One region of the Paenibacillus sp. F4 genome, then DNA from elsewhere that is predicted to be linked to it. Evidence: riboswitches for the same ligand, from Rfam matches in the RefSeq annotation. Region 1 holds a riboswitch; each other region holds the start of a gene.
The links. Region 1 has a riboswitch for cyclic di-AMP ahead of C1T21_RS25415 (C40 family peptidase). Riboswitches for the same ligand answer to the same signal wherever they lie in the genome.

Region 1 (7,555 bases):
CCTTCCCCCATAGCCTTCGTAGAGAACGCAGGATCTGGAACCTCTTCAAGGGAAACCACTTTTCCTTTGATTGGTGCTACCATGTCGAATTCTTCAATACGAGGAGCCGCCTTCTTTTTCAACCATTTAAACATAACGATGCCACCTTATTTAGAGATTACATTCATAAACAGTGAACAGGACTTAACTACATCTTTTAAGGAACCGGTTCCACAAAATGAATAAAAAGAAGAGTGGAAGCGATTTCTATCTGAATTATAGTGAATGCCTTTCCAGGATGTCAAGGCGCTCCTCTCCGTTTCTAAAATCACTCTATTTAAAGATACAGAAACATTTTATAACGAGCATACTTTACATCATTTCACTAAGATTGCATAATGATCAGTTGTAAAGTATGCACATTTATATTATATACTTACCTAAAGGAGAGTGTAACTTATGGGTGAAACCTGTGTTCCGTCTGGCGTGGTCCTAAAAGACACTGGCTTTGGATATACGTTGTCCTTAATAAGTGGTAAATATAAAATGATCATTATATATTGGCTTTCTGAAAATAAGGTTATGCGGCATAACGAGCTGAAGCGAAGTATCGGCACCATTTCCTTCAAAACACTAAGCATTATGTTAAAAGAGCTAGAGGCAGATGGCCTTATCATACGCAAGGAATTTCCCCAGATACCTCCAAAAGTTGAATATTCATTATCTAAGCGTGGCCTTTCTCTCATCCCATTGTTAAATATGATGTGCGAGTGGGGAGAGGAAAATGGTTTGCCAGCTCTGGAGGACGGACAGCAATAGGCATTCCTATTACAGGCTGTCAATAAAACTCAAATAATCTCGTGCGCTTTTTTCCAATTCGCTTTCGGACAAACCTGGGGCATCTGCGCCAGGCTCATTTTCTGTACCATAAAACGAAAAGAACGAACGATAATCTGCACTGCAATATAGGAAGGTTGTTTCAAAAGGGGATAATAGATGCTCAAGTGTATAGCGATATCTCCCCTTTTCACTATAATCTTCTTTTTTAATTCCGGCAGATACAGCTAAAGCAACTTTGCGATTCTTTAATTTGTATCCTCCATTTGAACCATAAGCCCAGCCATAAGCAAAAACATCGTCAAGCCATTTTTTAAGGAGAGGCGGACTACTAAACCAATAAACAGGGAACTGTAAAATAAGCTTACTATGCGATTCAATTAAGTGCTGCTCTTTTTCCACATCAATGTTCCCGTCAGGGTAAACCGTATGCAATTCATGTATAGTATACTTTTCTGGATATTTTTTGAGTTCTCCTACCCATCGCTTATTTATCACAGATGTTTCTATGCTTGGGTGTGTTACGATAACAAGAGTTTTCAAAGACTTATCCTCCTTGAGTATTATTTATTTTCTGAGTATAAAGCGCGCACTACAAATATGTAAGTATGCACTTTTAGTACAACTACTTACTAAAAGGTTAGTGTCAAATCAGAAAAATATTCTTTCTATACCATCACCACGATCATACATTCATGCTGAAAGCTATTTCGCAACAAAAAAAGCAGCCCACAGAAGCGGCTGCTTTTTTTACATCACTATTACTACGTTAACGCTTTTCTTACCCTTCCAGCGCCTGCTTCAATTCCTCAGGCGAAGCGTCCCACCATTCCTCGTTATGCGAAATTAGCAGGCTTTTGAGCGCTGCTTTATCTTCGCTGCCGAGATCATCCAGCATGAAGCGACGCTTGAGCGCATAATCCATACGGTTGACGTGATCGGCGAGGATTTTCCAGCCGCGTTTGGCTTCGTCGTCAATCAGCATCTCGCAGGCGGTGGCACCGCCGTACATACGTCCTTCGGGCGTGCGATCCACGGCTACCCATACGAGCCATACTTGGCGTCCATTCGGTACATCCTCTTTATTCGTAGAGAACTTGATACCGCGTTCTACTTTACTTTTGGCATGCATGGCACCGATATCAATTTTCGCCTCTCCTCGGTCAATGATGACCGGAGACATGCTGTTCAGGTCGATTGAGCCTGCGCCGAAACCCTTATGTTTACTCTTGCCACTGACAATGTTCAGTGCAATCTGTTTTTTGCCGTCCGGCTGATTTTCACTCATGCGTCACTAGACCTCCATTTTCCGTCTTCACACTCATTCTACACTATAAATATTTTAACTAATAATCTCCTGAAAGCAAACATATACATGCTGTAGATGCTTGTCAACGGGAGGTATCCATTGTATGACCCCAGCACGCACTAAAATCGTTTTATTGTCTACACTAGCCCTCGGTCTCCTCGCAGGGACGTTATGGTTTGCCTGGCAGCCCCAACCGCTATCTGACCCGCAGTCCATAGGCCAACCACTATACGGCTCCCTGTCTGAGTCTGCGCTTGCCCCAAATATGGGCAAGCCTCTAGGGGCAAACATCCTGCCTGACCTGCCCAAGAACCCTCCACAGCCCGCTACAGAAATCCTCAGCAAACGGGTGGTAGAGTACCACATTGATGTGTCTCTGGAAAAAGGACAGGTTTTGCGAGGCACTGAGACACTGACCTGGAAGCATCCGGGCAAGAAAACCGTGAATGATCTGTATCTTCATCTATACCCGAATGCCTTCTCTTCCATGGAAACCACCTTTATGAAGGAATCCGGTGGAAAGCTGCGAGGAGACACCATGCCCAAAGACGGCTTTGGCTCCATGACGCTGACTGAACTAAAAACAGAAGACGGTTTATCTCTCATGCACCGCATCCAATATGTGCAGCCAGATGACGGTAACGCAGGCGACCGTTCGCTCGTGAAGGTGCGTCTACCCAAGCCGGTACGAGGTGGCGAAGAAATCACATTATATATGAAGTTTGAGGTAAAACTGCCCGCCATCTTCGCTCGTATGGGTGCGACAGATGATTTTGTAATGGCAGGACAGTGGTTCCCGAAGCTCAGCGTCTACGAGACTGCAGGACAGCGTGGACGCGCCGAGGAGGGCTGGAACCTCCACCAGTATCATGGTAACTCCGAGTTTTATGCCGATTTTGGAATTTACAGCGTACGGATTCGGGTGCCTGAAACTCATATCGTAGCAGCGACCGGATTTCCCACCCGTGGTGCCGTCCGACAGAACGGCCAAAAAATATATCAATTTTATGCCGATGATGTACACGATTTTGCCTGGTCCGCTTCACCCAACTTTGTAACCGTAGAAGAACCCTTTTCTTCCGCTGAAGTCCCTGGTGTCAAAATTAAGCTCTACCTTGACCCGTCGCACAAGGAGCTCAAAGGACGCTATATGAGCGCAGCGAAGGCCGCCCTTTCGTACTACAGCAAATGGTACGGGCCTTATCCATATTCCACCCTATCCATCGTGGTTCCACCCAAATCAGGCAATGGAGCCGGCGGTATGGAGTATCCGACACTCATCACGGCCGCTGCTGCGGGTAATCTGAATCCTGGCTATAGTCTGGAACGGACATTAGTTCATGAGATTGGACATCAATATTTCTACGGAATGGTAGCCAATAATGAATTTGAGGAGCCGTGGCTGGATGAAGGCTTCACCTCCTATGCAGAGGAGCGGCTTATGGAACAAGAATATGGGCTTACTCCCAACTTGCCATTACAATCGGGACAGGTAGCCTCCCCACAGCCGCTAAACCGCGAGTCATGGAAGTACGGCTCAGCTGCTGAGTATGCGCAAAATGCCTACTCTCGAGGCAAGCTGGTACTACGGGGCATTGAACGTCAGGTGGGTATGAAAAAAATGGATCGCATTATGCGGACCTACGTCCAGACGTACCGATTCAAGCATCCGTCCTCACAGGATTTTCAACGTATCGTGGAGAGAGTCACCGGACGCTCATGGAGCCACTATTTTGAACAGTATGTATATGACGGACAGATGGCGGACTTTTCAGTGGATCACATCACAAACCACAAGCTGGAGAATGGATATGAAGCCGTCGTGACGGTCAGCAAAAAAGGGGCGGATTATCCCAAGATCCCTGTCCAATTTACCTTCAAGGATGGGACAACGATATTCAAGGCTTGGGACGGCACGGGCAAAAGCACAACTTTTCGGATCAAAAGTACTTCTCCCGTTTCCTATGTAACCCTTGATCCTCTATATACCATTGCACTGGAGAACAAGCATATTAACAATAGCCTAAAGGCCGAATTGGACGAAAAGCAACAAACCCGTTGGAATGTAAGTGTAACCAAGCTGTTAGAAACACTGCTTGGAAGTCTGTCATGGTGAGGTGTCTATAGATGCGGACTGTTATAAAAGAGGGCTGGGCGCTGGTGCGCATACGATTCTATATCGTTATCATTTTATTTCTGTATCGACTACTGTGGGGGGTGTTTCTCTATCGGCTGGTGCAGTCTGCCGTTATCCCGCTACTGCTCCGTTATCCTGATCAGGGTCACAACGAGCTGGGACAGACCTTGTTTTGGATGGAGAGCCAGATTGCTCTGGTGGATAGCCAGGAAGTACATGTGTATTTGTGGATACTACTAGGGGCGACTGTACTACGCATACTGATCACTCCCTTCATTAGAGCCGGAATATATCAAAGCCTGCATACCGATGCGACTGAACCGCAAAGCCTGTCCTTTTTCAAGGGTATGAAACGCCATGGCATGTCGTCGCTGTTGTATTACACCATCGAGTTGGGACTGCTGCTGCTTCCCGCCTTTTGGGTAGTACCGAGACTCTACCCTATTGTAGCAGGAACGCTTCAGTCTCCCTCTTACCTGCTTCATTTGTTGCCCTATGCTATGGGGTGGATGGCTTACGGATGGTTCATTCGGCAGTGCATCCTGTATATGCAACTGGGGACTGTCGGTGGTCACGCCATACTATCGTCCCTGCTCGCCTTCTTTCGCCAGTTCCTCCCAGCTGTCGGTATATCCCTTTTGCTCGGTGCTTGTGTGCTGCTGGTCTTCGGTCTATTTGGCACCGTGGCGATGATTTGGACTGGCATGCTGGCGCTCATTCTCCAGCAATCGTATCATTTTGTTACTAGTCTGGTCAGGCTGTGGCATATCAGTTCGCAGTACAGACTATGGCATACCGATATCTCCAGTAGAAGTTAAGCCCTGCCTTTATGTTTTTTACTTCATTTCTGTCTGTCGAAAAATCTTGATTCATATCCGCGCAAACGACACATAACTGAATACTGTTAACAAGATCTGTTCCTGGGACATTAGGAGCAGATTTTTTTTGTAACTTTTTGCAATGAAACATTTGCCAAAGCCAGCCGTCTTTGTTACAATAATCGCAGTGAACTGATAGTAACAACTTTGTAATCTTTATTGTAACCTTTATCTCAAAAATAACGTTATTGTGAATACTGCTCTCCAAGGTGCACATCTTAAGTTAAGCCTAATTCCTGGCACCTAGGAAGCGGGGGAACCAGTTTGGGTGAATTGATCTCGCAACAGAGTGGTCATAGGGGAACCTTCTACCGAATCCTTAAGCTAACCTCGCAGGCATTGGAAGGGGTATATTTTTTTTGAAGAAGAAGCTAACGATCGCAGCTATGGGTCTTGCCATTGCCTTTACATCTTTTACATTCGGTGGCGGCAGTGCATATGCAGACTCTAAGATGGACCAGGTCATTCAAGATGCCAAAGGAACGAGCTACAGAAGCGGAGGCACTACACTCGAGGGATTCGATTGCTCCGGCTTCACAATGTACGTATACAACAAACTGGGAATTAAACTTCCGCATCAATCCGGATCACAATTCAAAATGGGATCTTCTGTATCCCGCGATGAAATGAGACCTGGGGACTTGGTGTTCTTCAACACCACAGGAAGAGGCATTTCCCATGTAGGTATCTTCGTAGGTGAAGGGAAATTTGCCCACTCCTCGACTTCACGTGGTGTAGTAGTTAGCTCACTGAACGAAAATTATTACGCTAACCGCTATGTCGGTGCAAAAAGAATTATGAGCACAGACGCTTACCATTCTGTAGCTTCAGAAATTCCTGATGACGACAACGTAGAATAACTAACGCACAGCAAGCTAACCCTAGCCGCAATTTGATTCTGACCGGAATCGAATTGCGGTTTTTTATGTCCACAACATCAGCAATTATTATCATTACTGACGAACTGAATCCTCAAAAGGTTTCAATTGTAGCGAACATCGTCGGTTTTACCGTCAGCGCTGGGGGAGCATATGAGCAGTAAATCCTTCTTATTGAATGTATACCCGACTTGGGTATGAAATAAACACGCTTGCCATTCCCCTGCAACTTGTCTACAATCTGTTGTTAATGATTGAAGTACCTGTGTAAAAGGAGGATGAAACACATGCCGGCCTCAATATCCAACTATCGGATCGTACCGATGGATGAGCATCAAGCGGCTGCAATCTGTGAGTGGCGCTATGATCCACCTTATAACATATACGGTTGGCTCCCCTGGGAACAAATGAAGGCACTTGAAGTCGAATTTGGAAGTCCCACGCTTCGCCAAGAGCAATATGTTGCCGTACTGGATAAAGAGAACAAGCTGACGGGATTTGCTCAATATTTTCCTATGATCGGTGTGACCCGGCTAGGTCTTGGAATGCACCCTGAAAGATGCGGACATGGCAAAGGCTCTGATTTTGTCCGTGCCATTGCAGAGGAAGCCCAACGACGCAACCCGAAGAATGAAATTGACCTAGAGGTGCTCACTTGGAATGGGCGCGCTATCCGGGCCTACAAGGCGGCTGGATTTGAGCTTACAGATACCTATGAACGCCAGACTCCTGATGGCAAAAAACCATTTTATTGTATGGTATATCGTCCCGAGCACCCAACCCAGATTCTATGATAAAAGCGCCTTCGGCATACAACCGCAATGTTGTATAGCGAAGGCGCTTTTATCATCATACGACAGATCATTACAAGCTCAATGACTGCTGCGCATTTTTTCAAAAGCTTCATTATATTGTTGGGCTTCCTTAATATCCACGGCCATAATACCGCCGTCGTCCCAAGAGGTCAAACGCAGAGTCACGGTCTTGTAATCAATCGTAATAAATGGATGATGATTGAACGCTTCAGATATAGCGGCAACTTCATCCACGAATGCAATCCCTTTCATAAAACTGGAAAAATTATATTTTCGGACGATCCAACGTCCTTCCTCCAGTTCCCAGCCCTCCAGTTTCTCCAGATGTGCTTCAATCTCTTCTTGTGTAAAAGGCATGTTACGAACTCCTCCCCGTTTATACGGAAGCCTTTCGACCGCTTAAATACGGCCAAAACTACGATATATTGGTGTACATATTACCACGGCCCCGTTGATAAATCCATAAGACGGACCTCAAATCAAAGGGACTGACGTCAGCTCCTCGTCCCCAATAAGTACATAGATGCGATGCTGCTCCGGCTCATAGATCACAACGCCACTCCCTACAGTGATTGTGGGCTCTGTACCCAGTGCATAAAATAAGTCTTCTGCCAAAGCTTCATTGACTTCCTGACGTCCCGCCGGGTCCAGCCTGTCCCAATCTTCTGCTTCCATCTCAAAAAATTCATAGCTATCTGGGATGCGCCCCACAGCCTCTGTCA
Region 2 (7,555 bases), on a different contig from region 1:
TTGCACATTATGAGGCAGAGGGACTCACACGCAAGGATGCAATGAAGCGTACAGCCACAGATCGTTCAATTTCCAAGAGAGATGTTTACAACGCACTCTTATGAATATCTGCCTAAACAAAAAAGGGCCTTCCAACGGTTGGGTTCAAACCGTGGAAGGCAACAAGGAGTATATATGAAAAAGGTTAGAATTAACAATATCTGATAAGTCTATTATATACTAAAATTCTCAGTTTGTCACAGGTGTTGGGATTTCAGAAATGCAATCTTGGCAAACAATTTTTCCTTTGAAGTAAATTACATTCTCAGCATTGCCGCAGAAGATACAAGCTGGCTCGTATTTTTTAAGCATGATGCGTTCGCCATCAACATAAATTTCCAAAGCGTCTTTCTCTCCGATTCCCAGGGTACGGCGCAATTCGATTGGAATAACAACACGTCCGAGCTCGTCAACTTTTCTTACAATACCAGTGGATTTCATCATAATAAATCAGGCTCCTCTCGCCGTTTAAAATAATATAAGTGTCATGATTCGACAAAATTTTCTCTTTTCTGATATTTACTATACCAACGATTCCCAAAACAGTCAACCTTAAAAATGTAGTAACAGTCTGATTATGCAAAAGTATTTAGATTAAAGAGCTTTACTTGTGTGTATTGCCTTATCTTATTGATGATTTATTCAGTTTGTCGATTTGGAAATGTCGAAAAACTATAATTCGACATTTTACGACAAAGAATGTCGAATGAGGGGAATCATTTAGGATTTTATTGTATTTTAATCCATTATTCCGAATATTAAAGGAGCTGATATCTTGCACCAGCCACTCAGTGAAGAAAAAGTTTTTAAAGACCCGGTACATAACTACATCCATGTTCAGGATACTGTGATATGGCGGTTGATCAATACGCCGGAGTTCCAACGTTTACGGCGCATACGGCAGTTAGGCACATCGTATCTTACGTTTCATGGAGCGGAGCATAGCCGGTTTTCACACTCATTGGGCGTATATGAGATTACGAGAAGTATTATTTCTCAATTTGAACGTGGAGATTTCCCAGATTGGCCGAAGGAGGAAAGGCTGGTTGCTCTGTGTGCAGCTCTATTGCATGATGTGGGACACGGTCCATTTTCTCATTCAATTGAGGAAGCCTTTCATATGAACCATGAGGATTGGACATGCCGCATTGTATTGGGAGACACGAAGATCAACGCCGTGCTACGGCAAGTCGACGAGAAGCTTCCACAAAAGGTGGCTGCGGTTATAGCCAAAACGTATGATAAGCCGATTGTTGTCAACCTGGTAACCAGTCCGCTAGATGCCGATCGTATGGATTATTTGTTGCGGGATGCTCACTCGACAGGCGTCAACTACGGCACGATTGATTTGGATCGTATTTTACGACTGCTGCGTCCTCATAATGGGAGAATTGTTGTGAAGGAATCAGGTATGCATGCAGTAGAAGATTATTTAATGTCACGCTATCAGATGTATTGGCAAATTTATTTTCATCCTGTAACACGCAGCTCGGAAATCCTTTTACGTAAAATTTTCAAGCGAGCAAAGGAATTGTTTAAAAACGGATATGAGTTTGGTTTTCTGCTGGACCCGCTGCCGGATCTGTTGAAAGGAGAGCTTACAGTAGAGCAATATCTGATGCTCGACGAGTCATTAATCCAGACCGTATTTAGCCAGTGGAAACGAGAAAAGGACGAGATTTTAAGCGATTTGAGCAGCCGTTTTATGGACCGTAGATTGTATAAATATGTAGAGATTGAAAATATGGATACAGATACCATTGACAGTATTCGAGAAGCTTTGAAAGAGGCTGGTTTGCACCCTGAATATGATTTTGAAATTGATTTTCCGACAGATCTTCCTTATGATGTGTTTCGGCAGGGTGGCTCGACGGACAACCAGATTTTACTGCTTGGACGTCAGGGCGAGGTGAGTGAAATATCCGAAGTTTCGGAAATTGTGCGCTCAATAAGTGGTATTCACCGAGGAAAATATCATATGTATTTTCCCCAGAATAAATTGAACGCGGTAAAAGACAGGCTTCCTGCCGAAATAAGGAATTATTTTGTCAAAGAATAGACAACTATATAGAAATGTAAGTAAAAAAAGGAGATGTAAACCTTGGAATTATTCGACACTCATACTCACTTGGATGCGCCACAATTTGACGAAGATCGTGAAGAAGTTATAGCACGTGCTGTCGAATCAGGAGTAACGCGGATGATCAATATCGGATTTAATCGTGAGACCATTCCATCCACCATGAAATTGGCCGAGACGTATGATTTTATTTATGCAGCAGTTGGATGGCATCCGCAGGATGCTATTACAATGCAGGAGGGCGATTTAGAATGGATTGCATCGTTATGCAGTCATAAGAAAGTTGTAGCCATCGGAGAAATCGGTCTGGATTATTATTGGGATACATCACCGAAGGATGTTCAGCATCGGGTGTTTCGAAGTCAAATTGGTCTGGCTCGTGAGCTCAAAATGCCCATTGTTATTCATAACCGGGATGCCCATGAAGATATTGTTAAGATTTTGCGCGAGGAAAAAGCGAGTGAGATTGGAGGAGTCATGCACTCCTTTTCGGGTAGCTGGGAGACAGCCAAAATGGTGCTGGATATGGGATTTCACCTTTCCTTCGGTGGTCCAATAACGTTCAAAAATGCCAAGCAGCCAAAAGAGGTGCTCGCACAGGTGCCGCTGGACCGTCTGCTCATTGAAACTGATGCTCCCTATCTGACGCCTCATCCGTTTCGTGGGAAGCGAAATGAGTCTGCACATGTGAGACTGGTAGCAGAGGCTGCAGCCCAAATCAAGGGAATTACAGTGGAGGAATTAGTGTCAATAACGACCCGAAATGCCCTGGAACGATTTGACATTCAATGAAAAAGTGAAGAAATCGATCAAGATAAAGAGATAGACGAAGCTAATCATGAATTTGTTGCAGGAAACTCGAGAATATTACAATATTTTAACCGAATATTTTGAAAAATGTACTTGAAACCTGCTTTACAACATGCATAGAAACAGGATATCATCTTTTCAGTGAATTGTTGTTTGAATGTAAACATCAACAAGTCATTTCATGAACCAGTCTCGCTGAGTCCCTTTTACAGGGAACGGGGGAACCGATATGGCTTACAGTACGTCCGGCGTATGTGCAAGAAGGGAACGTCTCTTCCGCCAGCCGGCTCGACCTAAATTCTTTTCCCGAATGGGATTGAACAGGTGGAGGAGCCGTATTTCGATTTCTTTCTGGGTCTTCGGGGTGAATGTGAAGGCGACCGCCATGAGCGGTTGACCCAAGCTAGGGCGACTCTCTACGTCCGAACCCGACAGCTAACCCCGTAAGCGTAACAAGAGAGAAGCCATCTCGTGCATGAGTTTTCCCGCATATTCACACATGCCGGAAGCCACGAAAGAGCTCTCTAGTCTCTTTCTCTGGCTTTTTTTGTTGTGAATAAAAGAAAATCTGTCATCATACTGTGGTTAAACAGGGGAGGACAGCATGCCGCGAAGACGGGTACATGGTGCAGGACAGTCGTAGTTTGGGCTTGTCTTGTAGAAAATCTGTTATAGTCACGTCAAATCTCAACTATGTCTTACTCCAGACGGCGGGCTATGTAAGGAGGACGGAGGAAATGGGCATTTTCCAAAAAAAGGATACCCATGAGTCACGCTCATCCAGCATGTCTTACGTATTGCGTTGGAAGCAAGAGAATGTGCGCCAGGCTGCTTTGGTTGCTATTTTTCTAATCGCGCTAACGATTATGATTTCAATTCTGATGTACACGCAATCTAAAAAACAAGTCTTTTTTGTCATCGATGGCAAGGCGTCTGCGGTAGAAACCCGGGAATCCAAGCTTCAAGATTTGCTGAGCGAGCATTCCATTTCACTTCAGCCGCATGATACAGTTTCCATGCCGCTAAATGGAGCAGTACAGGATGGGGATCGCGTAGTCATTAAACGTGCCAATCAAGTCAAAGTATCTTCAGGCAATGAGACGAAAAAGCTGTACACAACAGAAAATACAGTAGAAGGTGCCATTCGTACCTCGGGCTATAAATTATCGTCAACGGATAAAGTTTATCCTGCGTTGGATGCCTCTGTTTCGTCTAACATGGACATAAAAATCGTCCGTGTGAAGAAACAGCAGGTCGAACAGAAAAAACAGGTGCCTTATCAGGTCATCAAAACGGCCGATCCGAGTCTTTATAAAGGCGATAATCGGGTCATTCAAAGCGGCAAATCGGGTGTGGTCGTCCAGCATGTTCAAAAGGTATATCATGATGGAAAGTTGGTATCCAAACAGCTGGTTAACAAGGAAGTTGCACAGAACCGTGTGGATAAGGTCATTGCGGTAGGAACGAAGAAAAAACCGGTCGTTCTTGCTGCTTCCGTCGGTCCCAATGATGCGGTTAAGGCAACAGCAGTTAGTTCGGGCAGTGCTGTCCGTAAAGCAGGCGTCAATTTTAAATATAGCAAGGTTTTACAAAATGTCTCCATGACGGCGTATTCCTCACAGGAGCCAGGTATCGGTACACGTACTGCATCCGGCGCACGTGTCACGGAAGGACGCACCATCGCTGTCGATCCGAGTGTAATTCCAATCGGCTGGTGGGTGTATATCGAAGGGGTGGGCTTCCGCCGAGCGGAGGATACCGGTGGCGCGATTAAAGGCCACAAAATCGATGTGTATTATGAGAGTTTGAGCCGAGCCAACCAATTTGGTCGTAAGCACGGTAAAACCGTATATGTCATCGGACCGGTAAAGCCTGAAATCAACTAAAACAGGTTGTGTATGTTGAGGGCAATGCGATAGTATTAACAACATAGTTATGCCATGCTAAGAAGAGGATATCCTCTTCTTATTTTGTTTTCAAAAGCAGGGAAAGATAAATATAGCTTGCTGTGTAGCAGTGGAGGGAAACGCAAATGATCAAGGAAGTGATCGTGGTAGAGGGCCGGGATGATACGGTGGCCATTCGCCGCGCTGTTGAAGCGGATACGATAGAAACTGGCGGCTCAGCCATTAATAAAATGACGCTGCGTAAAATTGCATTGGCGCAGGAGCGGCGGGGGGTCATCATTTTAACCGATCCCGATCATGCAGGGGAGCGCATCCGTAAGATTATCGCGTCCAAGGTACCCGGCTGCAAGCAGGCCTTTATACCCGAGGCAGAAGCGACGCGCAAAGGAGATATTGGCGTGGAGAATGCCTCACCAGAAGCGATCAGACACGCTCTTGCACGGGTTCATACGACAGTGGAAGGCGCCGACCCACTGATTGAGTGGGCGGACCTGATTGATGCTGGACTCATCACCCACCCCAATGCTGCTGCACGCCGTATGGCCTTAGGGAATGTGCTGGGTATTGGTTATTGTAACGGAAAGCAGCTACATAAACGGCTCTCTGTATTTCAGATCAGCCGCGAGGAATTTGCCGGGGCGCTGGCACAAATTGAAAGTGAAGGATTGTGATGTCCGTATGACAGGGATTCAAGATATAGCAACACCGCGGCGTACGAAGGAAATTATTCAACGGCACGGTTTTTCGTTCAAAAAGAGTTTGGGACAAAATTTCCTGATTGATCAAAATATTCTCAATAAGATTGTAAATGCTGCCGGATTGGATGAGACGAAGGGTGCACTTGAGATCGGTCCTGGGATTGGCGCTTTAACCGAGAAGCTGGCCCAATCGGCCAAGGCAGTTACCGCTGTCGAGATTGACCAGCGGCTACTGCCAATTCTCGAAGAGGTGTTGGCCCCTTACGAGCATGTGAAGGTACGTCATGGAGACGTGCTGAAGCTGGATTTGCGCGAGGTGTTCGCAGCCGATTTTGCAGACGTGAGTAAAGTAAGTGTCGTGGCTAATCTGCCGTACTATGTTACTACACCGATTCTGATGAGGCTGCTGGAGGACAAGCTCCCTCTGGAGAATATCGTCGTTATGATCCAAAAAGAAGTGGCTGAGCGCATGGCTGCGTCTCCTGGAACGAAGGATTACGGCAGTCTGAGCATTGCAGTGCAATATTACAGCGAACCTGAATTAGTCTGCACTGTGCCGAATACAGTATTTATTCCCCAGCCAAATGTGGAGTCTGCAGTCATCCGGCTGCGTGTACGGGAAGCCCCTCCGGTGGAAGTGGTGGATGAGAAGCACTTCTTTGAAGTGGTTCATGCTGCTTTTGCCCAGCGTCGTAAAACCATTTCCAATAACTTAAAAAGCCGTTTCTTCACCAAAGAGAACAGGGACACGCTGGAGCCGCTGTTGCAACAAGCTGGTATTGAACCCTCCCGTCGAGGAGAAACGCTAAGTATTGAGGAATTTGCGCGTCTCAGCGCTGTGCTGTTGGAGGCAGGTATATCCTAAGCTGGAACCAAACTGTGCATTCACCCATACGATATAGGAGGGGTGATACAGTGTGATGAGTTTAGGAGACTTGGTCGTTCGGAAATCGTACGGTGGAGATGTCACGTTTCGTGTTGAGGACATCCAGCGGGATAAAGCGATCATTAAGGGAATAGAATTTCGGCTGCTGGCCGATTCCCCGGTGAACGATCTGGTCAGAGTGCCTGCAGACCAGATTAGCGGAAAGACTCAGCAGGCCCACATTAAGGCTGGTGAGTCTCTTAATCTGTTGCAACGGGCACGCCAGCAGCAAGCTGCTCGTAGTCAGGCAGCTCTGGTTGGGGACTGGAGTGATCCGGTCGAGTCAACGTATTTTGAAATGCCGGGAAAGGTTCTTCATCTGGATGGAGATCCCAGCTATCTGAAAAAATGCCTCAGTTTATATGAACAGCTCCGTGTTCCTGCAGAGGGACATCACGTTCACGAATCGGCAATGGCGGACACGTTGTACCGATTGCTTCCCCGTATCCGTCCGGATATCGTAGTCATTACCGGACATGACGGTGTGCTGAAGCAGCCACAGCCTTACGATTTGTACAGCTTGAAAAGTTATAAAAATTCGCAAAATTTTGTGGCGGCGATTCAGGTAGCAAGACAATATGAACGTCATCTGGATTCGCTGACGATTGTAGCGGGGGCGTGCCAGTCCCATTTTGAGGCGCTGCTACGTGCGGGAGCGAACTTCGCCAGCTCACCAGGGCGTATCCTGATTCACGCGCTGGACCCCGTTTACGTGGCTGCCAAGGCGGCCTTTACTTCGATCCGTGATACGGTCAACATGGGGGACCTGTTTCACCAGACAATCAGTGGCAGTCGCGGAGTGGGTGGAATTGAAACTAGGGGAAGCTATCGCATCGGCCTGCCGAAGCTTGAAAATTTGTCAACGCTTAAAGTAACGCCTTCCGCCATCTAGGATTCAAATGTGCCAATAGGATTAATCTGAACAAAAAGCCTCTGCTTTCAGAGGCTTTTTGTCATTTTTTATATAAATTATTCCTGTTCGCAAAAAATTAAATTGACAACTTATTTTTCGTGTTGTTATAATATTTAGCTTGATTTGACAATCCCTCTAAAATTCGTTATAATGGACAAGGAAAGAGGTGGTCGTTAGGCAATG
Region 3 (7,555 bases), on a different contig from region 1:
GTACCTTCAATCCAACCAGCACCAGCGTAAGCACAAAGGCCAGCGGCAGGAAAATCCTTATAATGGCTTTAATAAAATCTTGAAAGAAATTGCCCATCCCTTCACCGCGCCGCGTCAATCCCCTCATAAAAGCCGCAGCAACCGCAAAACCGGAAGCAGCCGAAGTGAACATCATCATCGTGACGAACGCCATCTGTGTCAGATACGTAAGCCCGCTTTCTCCGCTATAATGTTGGAGATTCGTATTCGTCATAAAGCTGATTACCGTATTAAAAGCTAGTGATGCTTCCATATTACTGTTTCCCGCAGGATTACCGGGAAGCATTCCCTGTAAACGCAACAGCAAGTAGCTGATCGCCACAAGCACCACATTCGTTGCAATGAAACTCATAACATACGTAGTCCAACGCATGCTCTCCAGCTTCTTCAATCCTACTACCTTATAAATCAGCTTTTCTGTTCCGCCAAAAATCCGATCCGTCCGATTGGGTTCATTCGAGAATACATGATACATATAGGTGCCCACTGGCTTTACCAAGAGCAGCAATATGACGATCACAATTCCAATTTGAAGCAGCTCCATCCTTTATTCCTCCTTCAAAATGCTCCTGCGTTTGGAACAACAGACCTGCTTCAGAGCACCAAACGTGTGCACACGTTTGCGAAAACCCGTTACCTATGATGCTTAATATTCAGATCTGTTGTTCCCGCCCGCTCTATCCCCTATAGCTGACTAGAACTTTTCAGGGTTCAGGAGTGCGTAGATTAAATACATAAACACAATAGCCGTAAGCCCAAGTATAACGATCATCCTCTTCGTCCTCCTTTAGAGGTCTGCGCATCACACCAGCGTACAAACAGCAGTATCACTCCATAACTCACAGCCATGACGAGCAGCATGTATATATCCATCATGTTTATACCCTCCGTATCGGTCCTCAGATCGCCATTCTTATTTGATCATAAAATCATAAAACAACTATGTTATAAGCGCTTATCCGTTCAGCAGAAAACCCACCTCTCCGTTCAATGTGTAGATCACATGGTCCGCTCCCAATCCCCGATAAATTCCTTGTGGATTACAGCCGTGCGTAATAACATAGATCGATTCCGATGTTAGTGGCCGACATATTTGCAGGAAACGGCAAGTCAGATTCAAGCTGTTCTCGAACAAATACACACTACCAATTTCTTTTTTTGGAAAATTCCATTTTCCCGCTTGCATGGTATTGATGCGGACAATGTGCTCCACACCCATTTTTTTGAGCTGTCGTTCCTCCTGGGCGCTATTCGTCAGAACTGCAAACGCCAATTTTTTGAAAATAAGCAATTTCACAAAACTTCTGCCCGCTTCATTCGGTGCAGTGACAATAATTAACCGACCTTCCATCAGTAGCTCCTCTCCCGGTATAAAAAGACAACAAAAAGAAGCCGAAGGAAAAAGGCTTTCCTCCGGCTTCTTACATATCCATGATAAAATAAACCATGGCTGCACACGGCGGTTTGTTGCCTCTCCCTGTACGCTTACGAGGTTAGCTGTCGGATTCGGACGTGAGAGTCGCCCTATTTCTGGCACTTGACCGGAAAATTCACCCCATGAGACACACGGCTTTCGAAGCCGTACAGTCTCGATTGGTTCCCCCGCTTTTGCAACTGCAAAATTCAGCGCTATAGACATTTCGTTGTTGCTTCATTCAAGTTAATTTGAAATTACGTCTTGAATCATACACCCGCGCATGGAAGACTGTAAAGCTCAACTGCGGGGTTATAAATCGGCCTTTAGAGCCTAGGATATTAATAATAGCGCTTACAATGCAACTATGCTTCTCACAGCTCCTTCAATCTCTGTTTTTCATCCCTTTTCGAAAATGACAAGCATGTCAATATTGGCGTAGGGTAGAGCGTTTTTGGCCTTTTTTTGTAAAAAGAGAAGAAAATACGCTATATGTACCAGCTAAACACCGATTGAACCCGCTTTTATAAGAAGAAACACCTTAATTCGCTCCATTTGCGGTGCGATTTACTGTTTTGAACAAAATACGATTTTACAGCGGCTAAAGGCTTGATACAGCTTTTCCAAACTTGCAACCTCGCTTTTAATTGCTTACAATTTAATTGCTGAATATTGAATAAGGAGAGATACTATGACCGTTTATGAATATGATGCGCAAACCCTGCAAGGGAAACAAATTCCGTTATCCACATATGAAGGGAACGTTCTGCTTATCGTGAACACTGCCAGCAAATGTGGGTTAACCCCCCAATACAAAGCGCTACAAGAGCTATATGACCAGTACCATGAACAGGGGCTCGAAATTTTGGGATTTCCCAGCAACCAGTTTGCCAAACAAGAGCCAGGTTCTAGCGAGGAGATTTCCGAATTTTGCCAGATCAATTATGGTGTTACCTTTCCGATGTTCGCCAAAACAGATGTCAATGGAGATCAAGCGCACCCCTTATTTCGCTACCTTACCCAAACAGCTCCGGGGGTATTAGGATCCAAAGCGATCAAATGGAATTTTACTAAATTCTTAATTACACGAGAAGGTAACGTATTTAAGCGCTATGCACCGCAAACCACTCCAGATAAGCTGGCGGGAGATATAGAGAAGCTTTTGCAGCAAAACTGACATTCTTCTTAATCACAGTTATTAAACAACCTGTTGTCTACCGTTGCTTCTGTGGCTAAAGGATAACGAAAAATGCTTAACAAAAAAAGCATCCCTTCACGTAAACCGTGTCAGGATGCTTTTTTAACTGGGTCTTGCATATAATGCGGTCGAGAGGACTCGAACCTCCACGGGCGTACGCCCACTACCCCCTCAAGATAGCGTGTCTGCCATTCCACCACGACCGCAAATCATAATGTATTGAGGCAACAGATTTATTATACTCTCTCATCAACTATTTGTAAACAAAAATAGAATAATTATTTTCTATGTTATTTTAACTGACATATATGGACAATAAAAATATTTAATTTGACACAAATGATACTTAAGTGTAAATATATATTACATATATATCAAATATTTTTCATTAAACCAAGTGAATAGTAAAATAATATAACATAATGATTCACTTCGAGGAGGCGAACCGCCCTGCATAAAGGCAACCGCTTGCTGAACTATGCATTATTATTGGACCCTTCCCTACCTGTTGGTGGCTTCACCCGTTTTAACGGACTGAAGAAACTATTCCGCAACGGACATTTGAACAGTCTACAAGACCTGGAGCATTACATGCTGGATGATTTGTATCCTCAATTTACAACCGTTGACGGCATGGCCATCAAAAGTCTGTATGTCGCCATCCAGCAGAATGACGGTTGGCGAATCGCTCTCATTGATAAGATGCTGCATACCCAACGTCCCTCCTGGCAGCATGTGAAGGAGTTGCGTCTATCCGGTCAGCGTCTGCTCAAGCTCGCCAAGGCTCTTTATCCTTGGCTTGAATTTGACCAGTTGGAATCCATACTCATTCAATACAATGCGATTGGCACACTCGCTACCGTTCACACCTGGATTAACTTCCTCCTCGGAAACGATGTAGAACAGACCGTGCACGGCTATCTTAGCGCAGCGGTGTCCTTCTGTGTGGAAGATGCCTTCAAACTACTCAATCCTCCTTATGAGGAAAAGAACCCTCTTATGGAGCGTATGACCAGCGAGCTGCTCTCCGCCTGGAAGAAGCTTAACCAACCTGAGCCAACTGCATCTCAGCGTCGCTTTCTTCACAGACATTGGTCCAGCTCCTACATCACTCTACCTCTTTATATGAGCCATAATAGCCAATTGGATGAACCTAGACTGTTTTCCTCCTCAGGTCTATTCAAACGCCTTCCAGCATCCCCCTGATGCGTCGTTTCGCCAATGTGGCCACAACACCAAAAACACTCTGTCCCTTTCCTCAGGTGGCAGAGTGTTTTTTATCCACATATAATCGCAATTCACACCATTAGCAGACTCTAGACGGATTATCAGAACCACCTAGCACTTAATTAAGTAATTAATTCAACAAAATGACGCATTTAAGATTGTAAAAACACGTATAAAAGTGTATCATAGTGTCAGATGGTTAATTCTAACATGTTTACTGATGATTATTATAACACACCAATTATTCTGCAAGAATCCGTAAGGGGCGATTTCTCTTGAACAACAAAATGCCTGTCACCTCCTTCGGGTGGGCCATCAAACAACGGCTTGTCGAACTTCGACTGGATCAGAAAACATTTTGTGAGACACACAATATTCCACCTTCACGCTTGTCCAATCTGATTCACGGCACCCGCAAAGCACAAAGGTACAGAAAACAAGTTGCTGCAATTCTGAACATCGACGATAACGATTATAAGGAGGCACCGCCACTCTAAACCCAACAAGCATTCCAGTTACATATAGGTCATTCCATACCACCAAGAAACCAAATAAACCCGTAAAGCGAACCTCTCCAGTTCGTTTACGGGTTTTCAACCCAGACGATCTTTAGCTAAAAAATTATTCCGGCTTTGTTTTATCCTTCTCACTTTTTTGCTTACGGTATTTCGCAAATTCAACATATTCTAAAATAAAATTCTGTTCTTCCGTCTCAAGATCTTCTGCCTGGCAATTGAGTGGCCCCATCACTCCAAAAAAATAAGCAGCCTTCTGCTCCTGAAGTACGCCTTCTCCTGGCTTAATCCCTTTCATTAACCAATCAAGCGATACATTAAAAAAGTCTGAAATCTGAATCAAATGGGCGGTACCCGGCGTTGTTTTACCTCTTCTCCAATCACCAAGATTCCCTGAACTGATTTTAAGTTTTTCACAAAATGCCTTCTTGGTCATTCCACGATCCTTAATCAAAGCTTCAATCCGCTGATAAATAGTTTGATCTCCCAAAATGTTTCCCCTCCGACACAGTAACTTTTTCTGAAATAATTTTCATTTTTCAGCCTTACTCATTAGTAATCCCCATCAAATCCTAAGCAACCATTACCCCATAGTAGAATTGCGCTGGTTTTTCTCTTTACGAAAGCGGGTAAATTCAATATACTCAAGTATAAAATTTCTTTCCGCCTCACTAAGCGGTTCCCCCTGGCAATTCAGTTGCCCTGAAGCGTCAAAAAAATAAGGGTCTTGCGACTCCTTTAGCACCTCACCCTGTACATCTCGACCCAGCATAATCCAATCCAGACTGGCATCAAAAAAAGAAGCGATTTCAATGAGTTTATTCGTGCCTGGCGTCGTTTTTCCTCTTTTCCAATCCCCGAAGTTCCCTGTACTAATGCCTAACTGCTGGCAGAACGCCTTTTTCGTCATTCCCCGTTCCTTGATGAGTTCCTCGATGCGATGGTAAATAGATTGCATAGAAGTTCCTTCCTCCCTAGCAGGCTCTCAAATAACGATATCATGTTCTCTGTTCCCATTTCAAAGATCACGTATGCTAAAATTACCGAATTATGTATGTTGGTTCCCATTATACCACAACACGCAACAAAAACCGCCTGTTTTCCGAAGAAAGGGCGGTTTTTAAGCCGGTTCACTTACGCCAATCACGTAGCAGAGTTGTCGATTTTAAGTAAGATATGCTTCAATTCATTCAAAGTTTCACTCAGATGCAATAAATCTTCTTCTGGCAGATACACCAGTCTTTCTTGAATTTTATTGGAGAAGGTATGAAATACCTGTTCACAAAAAGCATCGCCTTCCTGTGTAATCGCCACATTCACGACTCTGCGATCCGAATCACACGACTGGCGGTCAGCCAACCCATGCTCCACCAGTTTGTCCAGAAGAGGAGTCATGTTCGGACGTGAGACATTGAGCTGTTTGGATAAATCAGATACCGTAGACAAGCGCACCTCACGCAGAAGCAGTAATACCTGAAAGTTATTAGGCGACAAGTGTAATGGGAAATCGAGCGGACCGTAGGTGAAAAATTTCTTCTTCACAATCGGAAACAAGCCCAAAATATTTTCTGATATATTTCCTAACAGTTGAGTGTCCATATTTTTCACCGTCACTTCATAAGTTTATACTTATCATTCTATAACATTATGGCATTATATTATACTATGGAATCATTATTTCATCATAATCATTACTTTATTACATCACTACACAAATAAAAAAAGCCTCTACCGCGAGAGACTTTTCCGTTTATTCCATTGATGCGGTCGAGAGGACTCGAACCTCCACGAGCGTACGCTCACTACCCCCTCAAGATAGCGTGTCTGCCATTCCACCACGACCGCATAACAAAATATAAATGGTGAGCCATGAAGGACTCGAACCTTCGACACCCTGATTAAAAGTCAGGTGCTCTACCAACTGAGCTAATGGCTCATGCTGTTCATCCAAGCTGTCCGCCATTAGACCAGACCTCAGGAATTTCCCTTAAGCATGCAACATGTAGTCTATAAAGACAACAATGACCCGTAGGGGATTCGAACCCCTGTTACCTCCGTGAAAGGGAGGTGTCTTAACCCCTTGACCAACGGGCCTTATTATTATGCGCCAACTTGGCGACAAGAAAGAGTATATCAAATAGAATAACGAATGGCAATACTTATTTCTAAAATTTTAAAAAAAGCAGTTTTTATAAGTACAAAATGCGTATTTACTTACAATACCTTATCTCAAATCACTAAAATCCTGAAAACAGCGATAAATGATTGCAATATCACTTACATTTACTTATAATCACTTACAAGATACCGAAATAATTATATATCAGAGGAGCTTTTTATGTATCAGGAAGAACGAATGTTAAAAATCGTTGATTACTTACAGCTTCATAAGCGTATTTCGGTGGATGATATTTGTGAATTTTTCAATGTTTCACGAGATACGGCGCGTCGAGACCTCGTAAAACTTGAAGAACATCAAAAAATTATTCGCACCCGCGGCGGCGCTCTTCTCCCTACACTGCATCACGATCCAATTGGAAATTATAACGAAAGACTACTTACTGTATCCGAGGAGAAACAAGTGATCGGACAGCTGGCTGCCAGCATGGTACGAGATAAGGATCGTATTATATTGGATTCCTCTACCACCGTACAGGCGTGTGCAGAAAGACTGAATGTGCAGGAATGTTCGGTCATCACCAATTCAATCAATCAGGCTGACGTGCTATCTGGAAAAGACGGTGTCTCCATTCATCTGCTGGGAGGCCGCCTGCAAAAAGAACACCGATATGTATATGGCTCCTCCGTGATCGCCACTTTGTCTCACTATTTTGTAGACAAAGCCTTTATCGGGATTGGTGGTATATCTGCCCACGGACTAAGCCTGATTCATGAAGAAGACGGTATGCTGAAGCATCAGATGATGAAGCAGGCAGATCAGGTGATCATCCTTGCGGACCATTCGAAATTCGGAATCAATTTTCCATATCGTTTTGCCGATCTGTCTGAAGTTAATATCGTGATCACCGACAGATTGCCAGAACCAGCGATGCTGGAAATTTTGCAACATTATGATGTTGAAGTTGTTGTACCCTCATAAAATATGAAACTGCTTAGCTAGAACTCAAGATTTATCACAGAGATATCGAAAGACAGGAGTTG

Region 2: it holds a riboswitch for cyclic di-AMP, as region 1 does, so the genes downstream of both, C1T21_RS18365 (resuscitation-promoting factor) here and C1T21_RS25415 (C40 family peptidase) in region 1, are expected to answer to the same signal.
Region 3: it holds a riboswitch for cyclic di-AMP, as region 1 does, so the genes downstream of both, C1T21_RS15295 (hypothetical protein) here and C1T21_RS25415 (C40 family peptidase) in region 1, are expected to answer to the same signal.

What each region holds. Positions count from the first base shown of each region.
Region 1 covers NZ_POVS01000025.1:41,177-48,731, forward strand. The annotation lists gene C1T21_RS25385 (PTS sugar transporter subunit IIA) at 1-134, opposite strand, end outside; gene C1T21_RS25390 (winged helix-turn-helix transcriptional regulator) at 439-798, shown strand; gene C1T21_RS25395 (NAD(P)H-dependent oxidoreductase) at 808-1,359, opposite strand; gene C1T21_RS25400 (YwhD family protein) at 1,598-2,104, opposite strand; gene C1T21_RS25405 (M1 family metallopeptidase) at 2,229-4,241, shown strand; gene C1T21_RS25410 (hypothetical protein) at 4,253-5,080, shown strand; cyclic di-AMP (ydaO/yuaA leader) riboswitch at 5,357-5,494, shown strand; gene C1T21_RS25415 (C40 family peptidase) at 5,500-6,000, shown strand; gene C1T21_RS25420 (GNAT family N-acetyltransferase) at 6,306-6,812, shown strand; gene C1T21_RS25425 (4a-hydroxytetrahydrobiopterin dehydratase) at 6,891-7,190, opposite strand; gene C1T21_RS25430 (hypothetical protein) at 7,308-7,555, opposite strand, start outside.
Region 2 covers NZ_POVS01000016.1:10,112-17,666, forward strand. The annotation lists gene rsmI (16S rRNA (cytidine(1402)-2'-O)-methyltransferase) at 1-104, shown strand, start outside; gene C1T21_RS18350 (AbrB/MazE/SpoVT family DNA-binding domain-containing protein) at 229-483, opposite strand; gene C1T21_RS18355 (HD domain-containing protein) at 815-2,098, shown strand; gene C1T21_RS18360 (TatD family hydrolase) at 2,141-2,911, shown strand; cyclic di-AMP (ydaO/yuaA leader) riboswitch at 3,113-3,395, shown strand; gene C1T21_RS18365 (resuscitation-promoting factor) at 3,667-4,815, shown strand; gene rnmV (ribonuclease M5) at 4,962-5,507, shown strand; gene rsmA (16S rRNA (adenine(1518)-N(6)/adenine(1519)-N(6))-dimethyltransferase RsmA) at 5,515-6,399, shown strand; gene yabG (sporulation peptidase YabG) at 6,455-7,351, shown strand; gene veg (biofilm formation stimulator Veg) at 7,553-7,555, shown strand, end outside.
Region 3 covers NZ_POVS01000014.1:20,675-28,229, forward strand. The annotation lists gene kdpA (potassium-transporting ATPase subunit KdpA) at 1-583, opposite strand, end outside; gene C1T21_RS28475 (potassium-transporting ATPase subunit F) at 734-811, opposite strand; gene C1T21_RS15295 (hypothetical protein) at 995-1,390, opposite strand; cyclic di-AMP (ydaO/yuaA leader) riboswitch at 1,506-1,678, opposite strand; gene C1T21_RS15300 (glutathione peroxidase) at 2,145-2,630, shown strand; tRNA gene C1T21_RS15305 (tRNA-Leu) at 2,775-2,857, opposite strand; gene C1T21_RS15310 (urease accessory protein UreF) at 3,120-3,857, shown strand; gene C1T21_RS15315 (Rha family transcriptional regulator) at 4,154-4,375, shown strand; gene C1T21_RS15320 (helix-turn-helix domain-containing protein) at 4,500-4,883, opposite strand; gene C1T21_RS15325 (helix-turn-helix domain-containing protein) at 4,977-5,351, opposite strand; gene C1T21_RS15330 (MarR family winged helix-turn-helix transcriptional regulator) at 5,537-5,992, opposite strand; tRNA gene C1T21_RS15335 (tRNA-Leu) at 6,156-6,238, opposite strand; tRNA gene C1T21_RS15340 (tRNA-Lys) at 6,254-6,329, opposite strand; tRNA gene C1T21_RS15345 (tRNA-Glu) at 6,416-6,487, opposite strand; gene C1T21_RS15350 (DeoR/GlpR family DNA-binding transcription regulator) at 6,732-7,493, shown strand.